3 regions of the Devosia sp. genome follow, and region 2 is predicted to be linked to each of the others. Evidence: predicted binding sites of a transcription regulator. Region 2 holds the regulator's gene; each other region holds the start of a gene.
The links. The regulator PhoB, encoded in region 2, activates phosphate uptake and scavenging genes when phosphate is short. The targets are predictions, from matches to a motif close to TGTCATNNANCTGTCAT.
Positions count from the first base shown of each region.

Region 1: the regulator PhoB is predicted to act here: its motif matches at 2,594-2,610, upstream of ugpB (sn-glycerol-3-phosphate ABC transporter substrate-binding protein UgpB).
Region 3: the regulator PhoB is predicted to act here: its motif matches at 2,535-2,551, upstream of KIT02_RS12410 (DUF2794 domain-containing protein).

Region 1 covers NZ_CP075529.1:544,691-549,171, reverse strand. Annotated here, with positions in the region: gene ugpE (sn-glycerol-3-phosphate ABC transporter permease UgpE) at 1-111, opposite strand, end outside; gene ugpA (sn-glycerol-3-phosphate ABC transporter permease UgpA) at 119-1,003, opposite strand; gene ugpB (sn-glycerol-3-phosphate ABC transporter substrate-binding protein UgpB) at 1,066-2,397, opposite strand; gene KIT02_RS02660 (hypothetical protein) at 2,749-3,285, shown strand; tRNA gene KIT02_RS02655 (tRNA-Leu) at 3,358-3,442, opposite strand; gene KIT02_RS02650 (FliM/FliN family flagellar motor switch protein) at 3,590-3,823, opposite strand; gene lipB (lipoyl(octanoyl) transferase LipB) at 3,929-4,481, shown strand, end outside.
Region 2 covers NZ_CP075529.1:1,390,142-1,394,622, forward strand. Annotated here, with positions in the region: gene pstA (phosphate ABC transporter permease PstA) at 1-156, shown strand, start outside; gene pstB (phosphate ABC transporter ATP-binding protein PstB) at 228-1,010, shown strand; gene phoU (phosphate signaling complex protein PhoU) at 1,028-1,738, shown strand; gene phoB (phosphate regulon transcriptional regulator PhoB) at 1,894-2,595, shown strand; gene KIT02_RS06810 (iron chaperone) at 2,625-2,981, opposite strand; gene KIT02_RS06815 (phosphotransferase) at 3,191-3,916, shown strand; gene KIT02_RS06820 (LacI family DNA-binding transcriptional regulator) at 4,054-4,481, shown strand, end outside.
Region 3 covers NZ_CP075529.1:2,529,629-2,534,109, reverse strand. Annotated here, with positions in the region: gene acnA (aconitate hydratase AcnA) at 1-1,396, shown strand, start outside; gene KIT02_RS12415 (thioredoxin family protein) at 1,560-2,297, shown strand; gene KIT02_RS12410 (DUF2794 domain-containing protein) at 2,601-2,951, shown strand; gene KIT02_RS12405 (GNAT family N-acetyltransferase) at 2,948-3,418, shown strand; gene KIT02_RS12400 (putative immunity protein) at 3,505-4,035, shown strand; gene KIT02_RS12395 (ATP-binding protein) at 4,065-4,481, opposite strand, start outside.

The sequences.
Region 1 (4,481 bases), 850 kb from region 2:
GCTATGGGTCATGGCAATGACCGCGACATAGACCGGGAAGGCTATGACCAGGACGCCAACGATCAGGACGAGATGGGTGAGGACGGCAAGGAATGGGCGGTTTTCGACCATGATGCGCTCAATACTGAACGCGCCGTTCCACATAGCGGAACTGCACGATGGTGAGGAGGATGACGAAGGCCATCAGCACGACCGACTGGGCCGAGGACGACCCCAGGTTGAGGCCGATGAACCCGTCCGAATAGACCTTGTAGACCAGCACATTGGTGGCCTGGTTCGGCCCGCCATTGGTGGTCGCGGCGATGATGCCGAAGGTGTCGAACATGACGTAGTTCACGTTGACGATGAACAGGAAGAAGGTCGTCGGCGACAGCAGCGGGAAGACGATGGTCCAGAAGCGCTTGAGAGGCCCTGCCCCGTCGATTGCCGCGGCTTCGGTCAAAGATTGCGGCACCGATTGCATGCCGGCGAGAAAGAACAGGAAATTGTACGATATCTGCTTCCAGCTCGCCGCCAGGATCACCAGGATCATGGCGTGGTCGCCGTTGAGATTGGCATTCCAGACCACGCCGAAATAGCGCAGCAGATAGGCCAGGTGACCCGTGGCGCTGTTGAACAGGAACCAGAACAGCATGCCCGCAACGACGGGCGCCACTGCATAGGGCCAGACCAGCATGGTCGTATAGGCATTGGCCGTGCGGATGACCCGGCTGACGGCGACCGCGAGCAGCAGCGCCACGCCCATGGATATGGCGGTAACGGCTACCGCAAACAGGGCGGTTCGTCCGATGGAGGTGAGGTAGAGCGGGTCCTGGAACAGGCGCAGGTAGTGGGTCAGCCCGACGAACTGGGTGGACAGGCCAAAGGGATCCTGCCGCTCGAAGGAGGATTTTACCGCCTGGCTCGCCGGCCAGATGAAGAAAATGAGGGTAATCGCAAGCTGCGGCGCCACCAGAAGATATGGCAGGCCCTTGCTCGGAAAAACAGTGCGTTTGGTATCCATGTCCGCCGTCCGGAAAGCGGAAGCCGGCCCGTCGAGCCGGCTTCCCTGGTGTGCAGAAGCGCTTACTGGTTGGCGGCTTCGAATTCGCGGACGATCTGGTTGCCACGCTCGACGGCGGAGTCGAGGGCTTCCTGGGCGGTCTTCTGACCGTTCAGCACTGCCTGCAGTTCCTCATCGAGAACGGTGCGGATCTGCGGCATGTTGCCATAACGCAGGCCCTTGGAGTTCTCGGTGGGCGGGTTGAGGTTGATCTGCTTGATGGCAATGTCCGAGCCCGGATTGGCTTCGTAATAACCCTGTTCCTGGCTCAGTTCATAGGCGGCAAGCGTAACCGGCAGGTAGCCGGTGGCCTGGTGCCAGGCAGCCTGGACTTCCGGCGAGGACAGGTAGGTCAGGAAGGCAGCAACGCCGTCATATTCGGCATCCTCATGACCGGACAGCGTCCAGAGGGTCGCGCCACCAATGATCGAGTTCTGCGGTGCACCGGCAACGTCACCGAAGACCGGCAGCATGCCGAAACCAACCTCAAAACCCTCGGCATTGGCCAGAACGCCGGCGCGCGAGGCGGAGGAGTTCATGTACATGGCGCATTCGCCCGAATAGAACTTTGGCGCATTGTCGGCGCCGCCTGCCGGACCGCCATAGGCGTAGATGCCCGAAGCCTGCCATTCGGCCAGCTTTTCCCACAGGCGAACGGCGATCGGGTGGTTGAAGGTCAATTCGCTCGACAGGCCACCAAAGCCGTTTTCCAGCGTGCCATAGGCAACATTGTGCAAGGCCGACAGGTTTTCGGTGCCAGTCCAGGTGGCGGTATAGGCCATGGTGAAGCCGCACTGGGCCGCTTCGGCGTCCAGGATCTGCTGGCTGAACTGCTCAACCTCTTCCCAGGTCTTGGGCGGGGTATTGGCATCAAGGCCCGCAGCCTCGAAGGCAGCCTTGTTGTAGTAGAGGATCGGCGTCGAGGAGTTGAACGGCATCGAGAGCATGTTGCCCTCGGTGTCGGTGTAATAGCCCGTCACCACCGGCAGGAAGGCGGCAGGATCGAAGTTGCTGCCGTGGTCGGCCATCAGCTGATAGACCGGATAGACGGCGCCCTTGGCGGCCATCATCGTGCCGGTGCCGACTTCATAGACCTGCACCAGGTGCGGCTGCTCGCCGGCGCGGAAGGCGGCGATGGTGTTGACCATGGATTCTTCGTATTCACCACGATAGCTCGGCACTACGACATAGTCGGATTGGCTGGCGTTGAAGTCGGCCGCGATGGCTTCGAGGCGCTCGCCCAGTTCGCCACCCATGGAATGCCACCAGTTGATTTCCGTCTGCGCAAAGGCAGTGGACGTGGACAGTGCAAGCGTCAGGGCGGCCAGTGCCGCCGAACGGATCGGATAGGTCATGTTTGTCTCCCAACGGGCCGGAGCGGCCTCATGGCCGTCCGGCGCCTGCCAGACCGGTTTTTGTGTGAACGCCGGGGCGGAGAGACGAAAGCAAACGAAACTATCCGAACCCACCGGCGCGCAAGCCGCCTGCCCCCAGGGCCAACGATTGCCCGCCCCGTCTAGTGAGCCGCCTTGACGATGCATTGAAGGTTTGGTGTCAGTCCCGTGACACCGCACAGGCCAAGGTTGACAGTTTGCGGACCGATGCAGTCACATCGCCAACACCCTTCGCCTGCCCAGCAACGATGATGTCGAAGCGTGGCGGCGGCATTCGTCGTTGGGGTGAGTCTGAATTTCAGGGAGCCTTGCATGACCAGATCAACCACGCTCAGCTGTGCCTGCGGCCAGTTCCATCTCGAGGTGAGCGGCGGACCGTTCATCACGGCGGAATGCCATTGCTCGTCCTGTCGGGCCGCAGCGCAGCGCCTGGCGGCACTGCCTCTGTCGCGCCCCATGACGGCCAGCAATGGCGGGGTTCCCTATGTCCTTTACCGCAAGGACCGCGTCAGCTTCCCCGATGGCACGGCCGGACTGGCGGAGTTTCGCCTGAGCGAGGGCGCACCAACCCGCCGCGTCGTCACCAGTTGCTGCCAGACGCCGGTCTTCACGGAATTTTCCGGGGGCCACTGGCTCAGCCTCTTTGCCGCCATGTGGCCCGACGAAACGCGTCCCCCGATGCAGATTCGCACCCAGACCGGCGATGTGCCGGCTGGCACCACGCTCGACGACAGCCTGCCCTCCGGGGCCATGTCGACGGCCGGATTTTACGCCAAGCTCCTCGTCGCCTGGATCGCCATGGGCTTCAAGGTTCCCAAGATCGAGATTACTCAGAAAGTTGGTGCTTGACCGGCGCGACGCCGGGCCCAAGACAACAAAAAAGCCGCCTTGCGGCAGCTTCTTGTTCGTCACCGGAGTGACTGGTGCGGTCGAGAAGACTCGAACTTCCACGCCTCGCGGCACAGCGACCTCAACGCTGCGCGTCTACCAATTCCGCCACGACCGCACTGTGTGGTAGAAGCCTCGCAGCCAGCGGCCCCGAAGCGAGTGGGGGTGTAGCAAAGCTCGCACACAACCTCAAGCGCATAAATCGCAATTCTCTCAGAGACTGTGGAGACCAATCGACGTGAGCGCGGGTCGGCGACCAGCCGCCTTATCCGAGGCGAAGTACCTTTTCGGTCACCATGACCTTGAGGTGCCCCTCTTCGACATTGACCTCGCCGCGTGCAATGAGCGTGCTATTGGCATAGATGCGCAGCGGATCATGCTCGGTGGCGTCCAGTTCGATCACGGCGCCGCGGCCCATGCGAAGCAGGTGGTGGATCGGCATCGTGGTCGCTCCAAGCTCGACCGTGACATCGACTTCAATATTGTCCAGTGTGCTCATAGATAAGGGCTAGGCGCTTTCTGCCCGTTCGGGCGGATTCGATTGGTAAAAATTGGATCAACCTTGGTTATGGAACCGTTAACAAGCCCGTCTCCGGCCTGCAAAATGGACACGAAACTCCACCACGAGGATGGAGCGTCGGTCGAATGGTCGGTGTTCGACACCCCCTATGCCTATGAACAGGCCCTCGCGGACATGGACGCGCGCGTGGCCGCGATTGCTGCCGGCACCGCCCCCGAAGCCGTGTGGCTGCTCGAGCACCCGCCCCTCTATACGGCCGGCACTTCGGCCCGGACCGAGGATCTGCTCAATCCGCGCTTTCCGGTCTTTGCGGCCGGGCGCGGCGGGCAATATACCTATCACGGCCCTGGCCAGCGCGTGGCTTACGTCATGCTGGACCTGACCCGGCGCGGCCGCGACATCCGCTGTCTGGTTCAGGGCCTTGAGCAATGGGTCATCGACACGCTCGAAGCCTACAACCTGCACGGCGAACGGCGCGAGGGACGCGTCGGGGTCTGGGTTGCTCGGCCGGATCGCGGGCTTGGCCGCGAGGACAAGATTGCCGCGATCGGCGTGCGCGTGCGCAAGTGGGTGACTTTTCACGGCATTTCGCTCAACGTCTCGCCGGACCTCAGCCATTATGACGGGATCGTGCCCT
Region 2 (4,481 bases):
GCCTTGCCGGTGCAGATCTATCTCTGGCAGGGCAACGAGAACCGCAATTTCTTCGAGCCCCGGACCTCTGCCGCGATCATGGTGCTGCTCGCCTTCATGATCACGCTCAATGCCGTCGCAATATTCCTGCGCTCGCGCCTCGAAAAGCGCGCTTAAGGAGATCGAGAAAAATGGATATCCTTGCCCAATCGGCCAACAAGCCGGCCACACGGACCCCGAGCGCCGACATGAACCCGCTAGACGTTCTCGCCCACCCGATCCGCCTGACCGCCCGCGACGTCACCGTCCACTATGGGACCAAGCAGGCGCTGCATGGTGTGTCCATCGACATTCCGGACCGCGCCGTCACCGCCTTCATCGGCCCCTCGGGCTGCGGCAAATCGACTTTCCTGCGCTGCATCAACCGCATGAATGACACGATCGAAGGCGCCCGCGTCGGCGGCCGGATCGAACTCGACGGCGAGGACATCTATGACCCCAAGCTCGACGTCGTCGAGTTGCGCGCCCGCGTCGGCATGGTGTTCCAGAAGCCGAACCCCTTCCCCAAATCGATCTACGACAATGTCGCCTATGGCCCGCGCATCCATGGCCTGGCGCGCAACAAGACCGATCTCGACGAGATCGTGGTGTCCTCCCTGCGCAAGGCCGGCCTTTTCGAGGAGGTCAAGGATCGCCTCAATGAACCGGGAACGGGCCTCTCCGGCGGCCAGCAGCAGCGCCTGTGCATTGCCCGCGCCATTGCCGTGGGGCCCGAAGTGATCCTGATGGACGAGCCCTGTTCAGCTCTCGACCCCATCGCCACCGCCATCATCGAAGAGTTGATCGACGAGCTGCGGGCCAATTACACCATCGTCATCGTCACCCACTCGATGCAGCAGGCCGCCCGCGTCAGCCAGAAGACCGCCTTCTTCCACCTGGGCAACCTGATCGAGCAGGGCGAAACCGAAGACATCTTCACCAATCCGGTGAACAAGCAGACCCAGGACTATATCATGGGCCGCATCGGCTGATCGGGAGAGGAAATCAAATGCCCAATACCGGCACCGACCACATCGTCACCTCCTATAACGAGGAACTCCTGTCCCTCGCCCAATCCATTGCGGAAATGGGCGGGCAGGTAGAGGTAGCCATCGAAAATGGCACCCGCGCCTTGCTGAAACTCGATCGCGAACTGGCCGATGTCACCATCATCGCCGATCAGCGCATCGACGACATGCAGCGCAAGATCGACGACATGGCCGTATCCATGATCGCCCGGCGCCAGCCAATGGCCTCGGACCTGCGGGCGATCATCACCGCCATTCACGTTGCCAACGATCTCGAACGCATCGGCGACATGGCCAAGCAACTGGCGCGCCGCTCGCTCAAGCTCGAAGGCATCAACCTGCAGCCCACATTCTACAACGGCGTCAAGAACATGACGGCGCTGGTCCTGCGCCAGGTCAAGGACGCGCTCGACGCCTATGGCAATCGCGAAGCCGATGCGTCGGTGGAGGTGTGCAATCGCGACGATGAAGTCGATGCGATGCACACCTCGCTGTTCCGCGAATTGCTGACCTACATGCTGGAAGACCCGCGCAACATCACCACCTGCACGCACCTGCTGTTCTGCGCCAAGAACCTGGAACGCATCGGCGACCACGCCACCAATATCGCCGAGCGCGCCTATTACCTGGCCACCGGCAAGCAGCTCACGGCCGATGTCCAGCAATTGCAACGGACGCAGATCAAGGCCTGACCTACAGGCCCGGCACACCAGTAGACCTCATCCTGAGCCTGTCGAAGGACGAGGTCGTGCCAATAAACTATCGATTGCTCGACCTCGTGGTTCGACAGGCTCACCATGAGGTCTTCGAGCCAGCGGTGAATTGCGCTCAAAGGGAGCACGTCCATATGCCCGCGACTATTCTTGTTGTCGAAGACGAAGGCGATATCGCCCTGCTGTTGCGCTACAACCTGGAAGCGGAAGGCTTCCGGGTGGTCACCGCCGAAACCGGCGACGAAGCCCAGCACGCCATCGCCGAAAAGCTGCCCGACCTGATCCTGCTCGATTGGATGCTGCCCGAAATTTCTGGCATCGAACTCTGCCGGCGCCTGCGAGCCCGCGAGGAAACCAGCCGTGTGCCGATCATCATGTTGACGGCGCGCGGCGAGGAAGAGGAGCGGGTGCGCGGCCTGACCACCGGCGCAGATGACTATGTCGTCAAGCCGTTCTCGGTGCCGGAACTGCTGGCCCGCATCAATTCACTATTGCGCCGCGCCAACCCCAACCTGGTCACGGCCGCCCTGAAGGTCGGCGATCTGGAGCTAGACCGGACCACCCACCGGGTGCGCCGCGCCAATCGCGACGTGCACCTGGGCCCCACCGAATATCGCTTGCTCGAATATCTCATGCGCCACCCCGGCCGCGTCTATTCGCGCGAGCAGTTGCTCGACGGGGTCTGGGGCAATGACGTTTATGTCGATGAGCGGACTGTGGACGTCCATATCGGCCGGTTGCGCCGCGCCATCAATCGCGGCCGCGAATCCGACCCCATCCGCACCGTTCGCGGCGCCGGCTACGCCTTTGACGAGCGCTTCGCGGCGACGGCCTGAGGCCGCGGCGACCGGGCCACGCGAGTGTCCTAGACTCCAAGTGCCTCGCGTGATGCCAGAGCCAGGGCAACTACGAGATCATCGGGGATAGGCTTTGCCGGTGAGAAGGTGACCCCGGTCTTGCTGGCCTTGAGCCCGGCTGCGGCGATTGCCTCGGCCTGGGCGGCAATCGCCCCCTTGTCGACATAGAGGCCGCATTGCTTGCTGAATGCACCGTAGCCGGCAATCATCGACTTGCCGGAGGCGAACCCCGGCATGTTGTATTGCATGACCTCTTCCGCGTCGGGCAACGTCTTGGCCAGAAGGATCCTGAGCTGCGCGAGCATCGGACGAAGCGCCTCCGATGCGGCAGCAATGTAGGCGTCGTGGTCGGCTGGTCCGGTCATGCTGCACTATCGGCCATTGCACAGATCGAGGCAACCAGAGGCGCATGCGTCCTGAACCTTTTCCGATGGTCCAAGGCCATACACGCTGCTACCACAAGGCGCCGAAACGTGGAGAACCGGCATGGCCCAATTTGCTCATGGAATGATGCAATCCCTCGGTGGCCTTGCCGGCCACGAGCGCCTCGACGACGAAACGGTGTGCCTGAGCTATGTCCCTGCCTGACGATACCGCTGACCAGACTGAAACCCTCCTCACCGGCGGTCAGGTCAATCACGTGGTCCGCATCGGCGATACGGTGCGCCGTGCCACCGGACGCGATATGTCGCGCCAGCACGCGCTCTTTGCGCATCTGGCTGCCAAGGGATTTGCCGCGACACCGCGATTTCTCGGACACGACGAAAAGGGCCGGGAAATCCTGAGCTTCGTGCCCGGTGAAGTCCTGTTCGAGAAGGACGACTTCTCGGACACCCAACTGATTGCCGCCGCCCGGCTCCTGCGCGCCTATCACGACGCCACCGTGGATTTTCCGCCCGTTCAAGAGGCCTGCGGCGAGGTCATGTGCCACAATGACTGGACACCGGCCAACACCACCTTTGTCGACGATCTGCCCGCGGGCATGATCGATTTCGACACGGCCATGCCGGGAACGCGGCTGTGGGACCTCACCTATTCCACATGGATGTGGCTGGGTCTCAACGAGCCGGTCTGGACTGCCGAAGACCAGCGGCGGCGTCTCGTCCTGTTCGTCAGTGCCTATGGCCACCCCACCTGCACCCCGCATCTGGTTGCCGCCTGCCTGCCGTCGCGCCAGGCCGGCCGCATTCATGTGGCGCGTCAGAAAGGCATGCATGCCGCCGTCACCTGGGCCGAAAATGCCATGGCCTGGACGCTGGACAACATCACCGAACACTTTCAACCATCCGGCCTCACCTGACCGCTTGCAGCCGCCAGATCGCCGCGATACGATGATCGCGGAAAAGCTTTTCCGATCTCCGTCATGGCACGCCCGTCCTCCCAAGGCTCCGGCGCCATACATTTCGGAAAAGCTTTTCCCAGTCTAGCGAGCACCCCGTGACCGACACCTTGAACCGCACCACTCTCCGCGACGTCGCCCGCAAGGCGGGCGTGAGCCTCGGCACGGCGTCCAAGGCGCTCAACAAGTCTGGCACTCTGCGGGCGGAAACCCGCGAAAAAGTCCTTGTGGCAGCGCGCGAGCTCGGTTTCCGGCCCAATGACCTGGCCCAGGCCCTGCATCGCGGGCAGAGTTATACGGTTGGCCTGATCTCCAATGACAGCTTCGGCCGCTTCACCATGCCGATCATGGAAGGGCTTGAGCGCGTGCTGCATGAAGAGGGCATTGCCCTGTTCATGTGCAATGCCACCGACGACCCGGCGCGCGAACAGCGCCATATCGACCAGTTGCTCGGCAAGCGGGTCGATGGCCTGGTCTTCACCGGCCGCCGCGCCGACCGCCGCGCCGCGCCGGGCGTTGCCCTGGG
Region 3 (4,481 bases), 1.1 Mb from region 2:
GATCGCGGCGATCACCTCCTGCACCAATACGTCCAACCCTTCAGTGCTGGTCGCGGCCGGTCTCGTCGCCCGCAAGGCGCGTGCGCTCGGCCTTGACTCCAAGCCCTGGGTCAAGACCTCGCTGGCCCCCGGCTCGCAGGTGGTCACCGACTATCTCACCGCCGCAGGCCTGCAGGACGATCTCGATGCCATCGGCTTCAATCTCGTCGGCTATGGCTGCACCACCTGTATCGGCAATTCCGGCCCGCTGCCGCAGGCCATTTCCGATTGCATCAACGAGAACAAGCTGGTCGCCGCTTCGGTGCTGTCGGGCAACCGCAATTTTGAAGGCCGCGTGAACCCGGATGTGCGGGCGAACTATCTCGCGTCCCCGCCGCTGGTCGTCGCCTATGCGCTGCTCGGCACGCTCAATGTCGATATCACCACCCAGCCCATCGGCACGGGCAAGGATGGCAAGCCGGTCTATCTCAAGGACATCTGGCCGACCAATCACGAAGTCGCCGAGATCGTGCGCAAGCACGTCACCGCCGAGATGTTCCGCTCGCGCTATTCGGACGTGTTCAAGGGCGACAAGCACTGGCAGTCCATTGCTGTGGAAGGCGGAGAAACCTATGGCTGGAACGGGTCCTCGACCTATGTCCAGAACCCGCCCTATTTCGAAGACCTCACCATGGAACCCAAGCCGGTGACCGATGTGGTTTCGGCCCGGGTGCTTGCGCTGTTCCTCGACTCGATCACCACCGACCACATTTCCCCGGCCGGTTCGTTCAAGCCGACCACGCCCGCCGGCAAGTATCTCACCGAACGCCAGGTGGCCCCCAAGGATTTCAACTCCTACGGCGCCCGCCGCGGCAATCACGAGGTGATGATGCGCGGCACCTTCGCCAATATCCGCATCAAGAACATGATGCTCGATGGCGTCGAAGGCGGCTTCACCAAGGGTCCGTCGGGCGAGCAGATGCCGATCTATGATGCGGCCATGGCCTATCAGCAGAAGGGCACGCCGCTGGTGATCTTCGCCGGCAAGGAATACGGCACCGGCTCTTCCCGAGACTGGGCCGCCAAGGGCACGAACCTGCTCGGCATCAAGGCCGTGATCGCCCAGAGCTTCGAGCGTATCCACCGCTCCAACCTGGTCGGCATGGGCGTCATTCCGCTGCAGTTCAAGGACGGCGAGAGCTGGCAGAGCCTGGGCCTCGATGGCACCGAAACCGTCGACATCGCCGGGGTCGAGAGCATCGAACCGCGCGCCAATGTCACGGTCAAGATCACCCGCGCCAATGGCGATGTGCTCAATGTCGAAACCCGCTGCCGCATCGATACGGCCAACGAGCTCGACTATTTCAAGAATGGCGGCATCCTGCACTATGTGCTGCGGAGCCTGGTGGCCGCGTAAGCGCCCCAACTGCAAAGAACAGGCAATGGCGGTCCTTCGGGGCCGCCATTTTCATTGGAACGCTGCCCGGCCTGTTGCAGATCGGACGCGGGGCAGGCCGTTCGCCCGGTTTCACCCTCTTTTGACTAGGCATGGCAATCGCGCCCGGACTACAACCTTGCCCATGCTCAGACCCGCCCTTTCACGCCTTGTTGCCACCTGCCTGTTGACCGCCTGCCTTGCCGCAAGTGCGGGGGCCCAGGATTCGGCTGGCGGCACCAGGGCGGTGGTCGAACTCTTTACCAGCCAGGGATGCTCGTCCTGTCCGCCCGCCGATGCGCTGCTGACCGACCTGGCCGAGCGGAGCGACGTGGTGGCGCTCGCCTATCACGTGGACTATTGGGACTATATCGGCTGGGAAGACACGTTTGGCGCCAAGGGCTTTTCGGACCGCCAGCGCGACTATGCCAAGAGCTGGGGCTCCTCGCGCATCTTCACCCCGCAAATGGTCATCAACGGCGCCAAGGGCGTTGTCGGCTCCAAGCGCAACCTGGTGCAGTCGGAAGTCGCCAATGCGCATCTGCCCGTCGCCGTGGCGGTGACGCGCAAGGACGATGTGCTCACCGTCGCCGTGCCGGGCCTTGAGGGCCAGGGCAATGCCACGGTGTGGCTCGTGACCTATATCGACCAGGCCCATGTCGCCATCGAGCGCGGCGAGAATGCCGGCAAGACCATGGTCTATACCCATGTGGTGACCGGGCGGCAGTTGCTGGGCGCCTGGGAGGCCGAAGAGGGGGCCAGTTTCAAGCTGCCGCTGCAGCAGGTGCTGTCGCAGCCCGGGTCGGGGCTCGCCATTCTCGTGCAGCAGGACCGCCAGAACCTTCCGGGCACCATTATCGGCGCCGCCGCCTACGAACCCTGAACGCGTGGACAAAGAAAAAGCCCGCTCCTGGGGGGAGGAGCGGGCTGACTGACTATGTCAACTCAGTATTGGGGGCGGCCGGCCCGGACATCGTGGTTTGGGGGCTCGGTCAGTCCGGAGCCGGCCACTGGAGGCAATGGTTGAACAGTGCCGGGTCAATGGGGCGCTGTGAGGGACAAATCGTGGCCGAATTTGGGTTTTTCTCGCCCCTTGCCATCCCCGGCAAATGCGCCGATCATGACAGCGAAATGACGAGGAGTTGAGGGCCGCGTGCCAGGGCCGTCGGATGACAACCGGGCTAACCTGTCGCTGGTGCATGTGGGCGAACCCGCTGCGCAGCCCAAAGGACCCGTGCAGCCGGTTGTGGCCTTCGATCGTCGCGAGCTCATGCAGATCCTGTCCGTCTATGGCCGCAAGGTCGGCCAGGGCGAGTGGCGCGACTATGCCATGGACTTCCTCAAGGATAGGGCGCTGTTCTCCATCTATGCCCGCGTCTCGGAACGCCCGCTCTTCGTGGTCGAGAAAAACCCCAAGCTGCGCAACCGCCAGGGCCAGTTCATGGTGACCAACCAGCAGGGGCGGGTGCTCAAGCGCGGGCACGACCTGGCCCAGGTGCTGCGCGTGCTCGATCCGGACCTGATGGTGGTGGGGTGAGCCTTCTCATTCGCCGGGCGGAGCCCGCCGATGTCCCGGCCATGAGTGCCGTCCTCATCGCCGCCATAACCGAGTTGTGCGCCGCCGATCATGGCAGTGATCCCGAAAAGCTGGCCGCCTGGACCCGCAACAAGAGCATGGAGGGCGTTGCCGCCATGCTGGCCAATACCGATCTCATCATGCTGGTGGCGGAGCGGGCCGGGTCGGTGGTTGCCGTGGGCGCGGCCACGAGGTCGGGCGATATCGCACTCAACTATGTGGCACCCCGGGCCCGGTTTACCGGCGTCAGCAAGGCGCTTCTGGCGCAGCTGGAATCCGAACTTGCGGGGCTGGGCCTTGGCGAGGCGCGCCTCGAATCGACCGCGACGGCGCGGCAATTCTATGCCGATCACGGCTGGATCGCCGATGGCCCGCAGGCCGTGGGCCGCAAGGTCAATGGTTTTCCCATGCGCAAGCGGCTCAACTAGAGCACGCACTGGCACAGATGTCCGTCGGCTGGCATAGTCCGCGCCCGAATTGGGGCGGGGCGATCGTGGCTACCGGAGTTGGGACTTTGGCTTTATCCATCCAGACACTTCCCGAAGACGAGCGTCGCAAGGTTGCCGACTGGGCCGCCAGCTGTGCCGAGCGCGTGCTGGGCCTGTTCGAGGCCGAAAAGCCCGGCGATGATCGTCCGCGCCAGGCGATTGCCCGCGCCCGTGCCTATGCAAAAGGCGAGCTCGACACCGCCGGGGAAATCCGGCGGCGTTTTGGTGGCGGCAGCACCAGGCGCGACGCCTCGCCCGCCGCGCTGGCGGCCGCCCGGTCCGCCGGCCAGGCCTCTGCCGTCTGTCATATGGGCGCCCATGCGTTGGGCGCCGCCGCCTATGCGGTAAAGGCCGCCGGCCTTGCGGCCCCCGATGCGCCCGACCGGGAAGAGACCGAGATCGCCTGGCAGGTCGCGCAGCTGACGCCCGCGGCGCGCGCCGCGCTGCGCACCCTGCCGCCGATCGGGCAGGACCGCTCCGGACCGCTTGGGCCGGGCCTTCTGGCTTCGGGCCGGATGGGGCAGATCATTGCCCGCTTGCAGGCGGCCATCGGCTGACCCTGCCACCGGTGGCGCAATCCGGGCGGTCAGTGCTGGCCGGAGGCCTCGGGGCCGAAGCGGCCGGCCAGTTCACCGGCATCGGGCGCCTCGAACAGGGCTGCCCATTGCCGCAGATTGGCGACAGGAATGGCAAAGTGCTGCCCATCCAGCGCATTGCGCGCGATAACCCGCCGCTCCAGCTCGTCCAGAGGCACCGGGTCATAGTCGATCCGGCATTGCGCACCCAGTGCCTTGGCGCGCGCGGCAAAGCCGGCACGCTCCTGCCGCGACCAGAAGCCGAAATCGAGGATGACATCCTGGCCATGGGCCAGCATATGGGCCGCAATCTCCCACATGATCGCCTCGACCTCATTGTGGCGGCGATCATGGTCGGGATGATGCATGTCATCGTCGAACAGGCGCGTCTGCCACTCATCTGGGGTGAGGCGCAGGGCGCCGCTCGC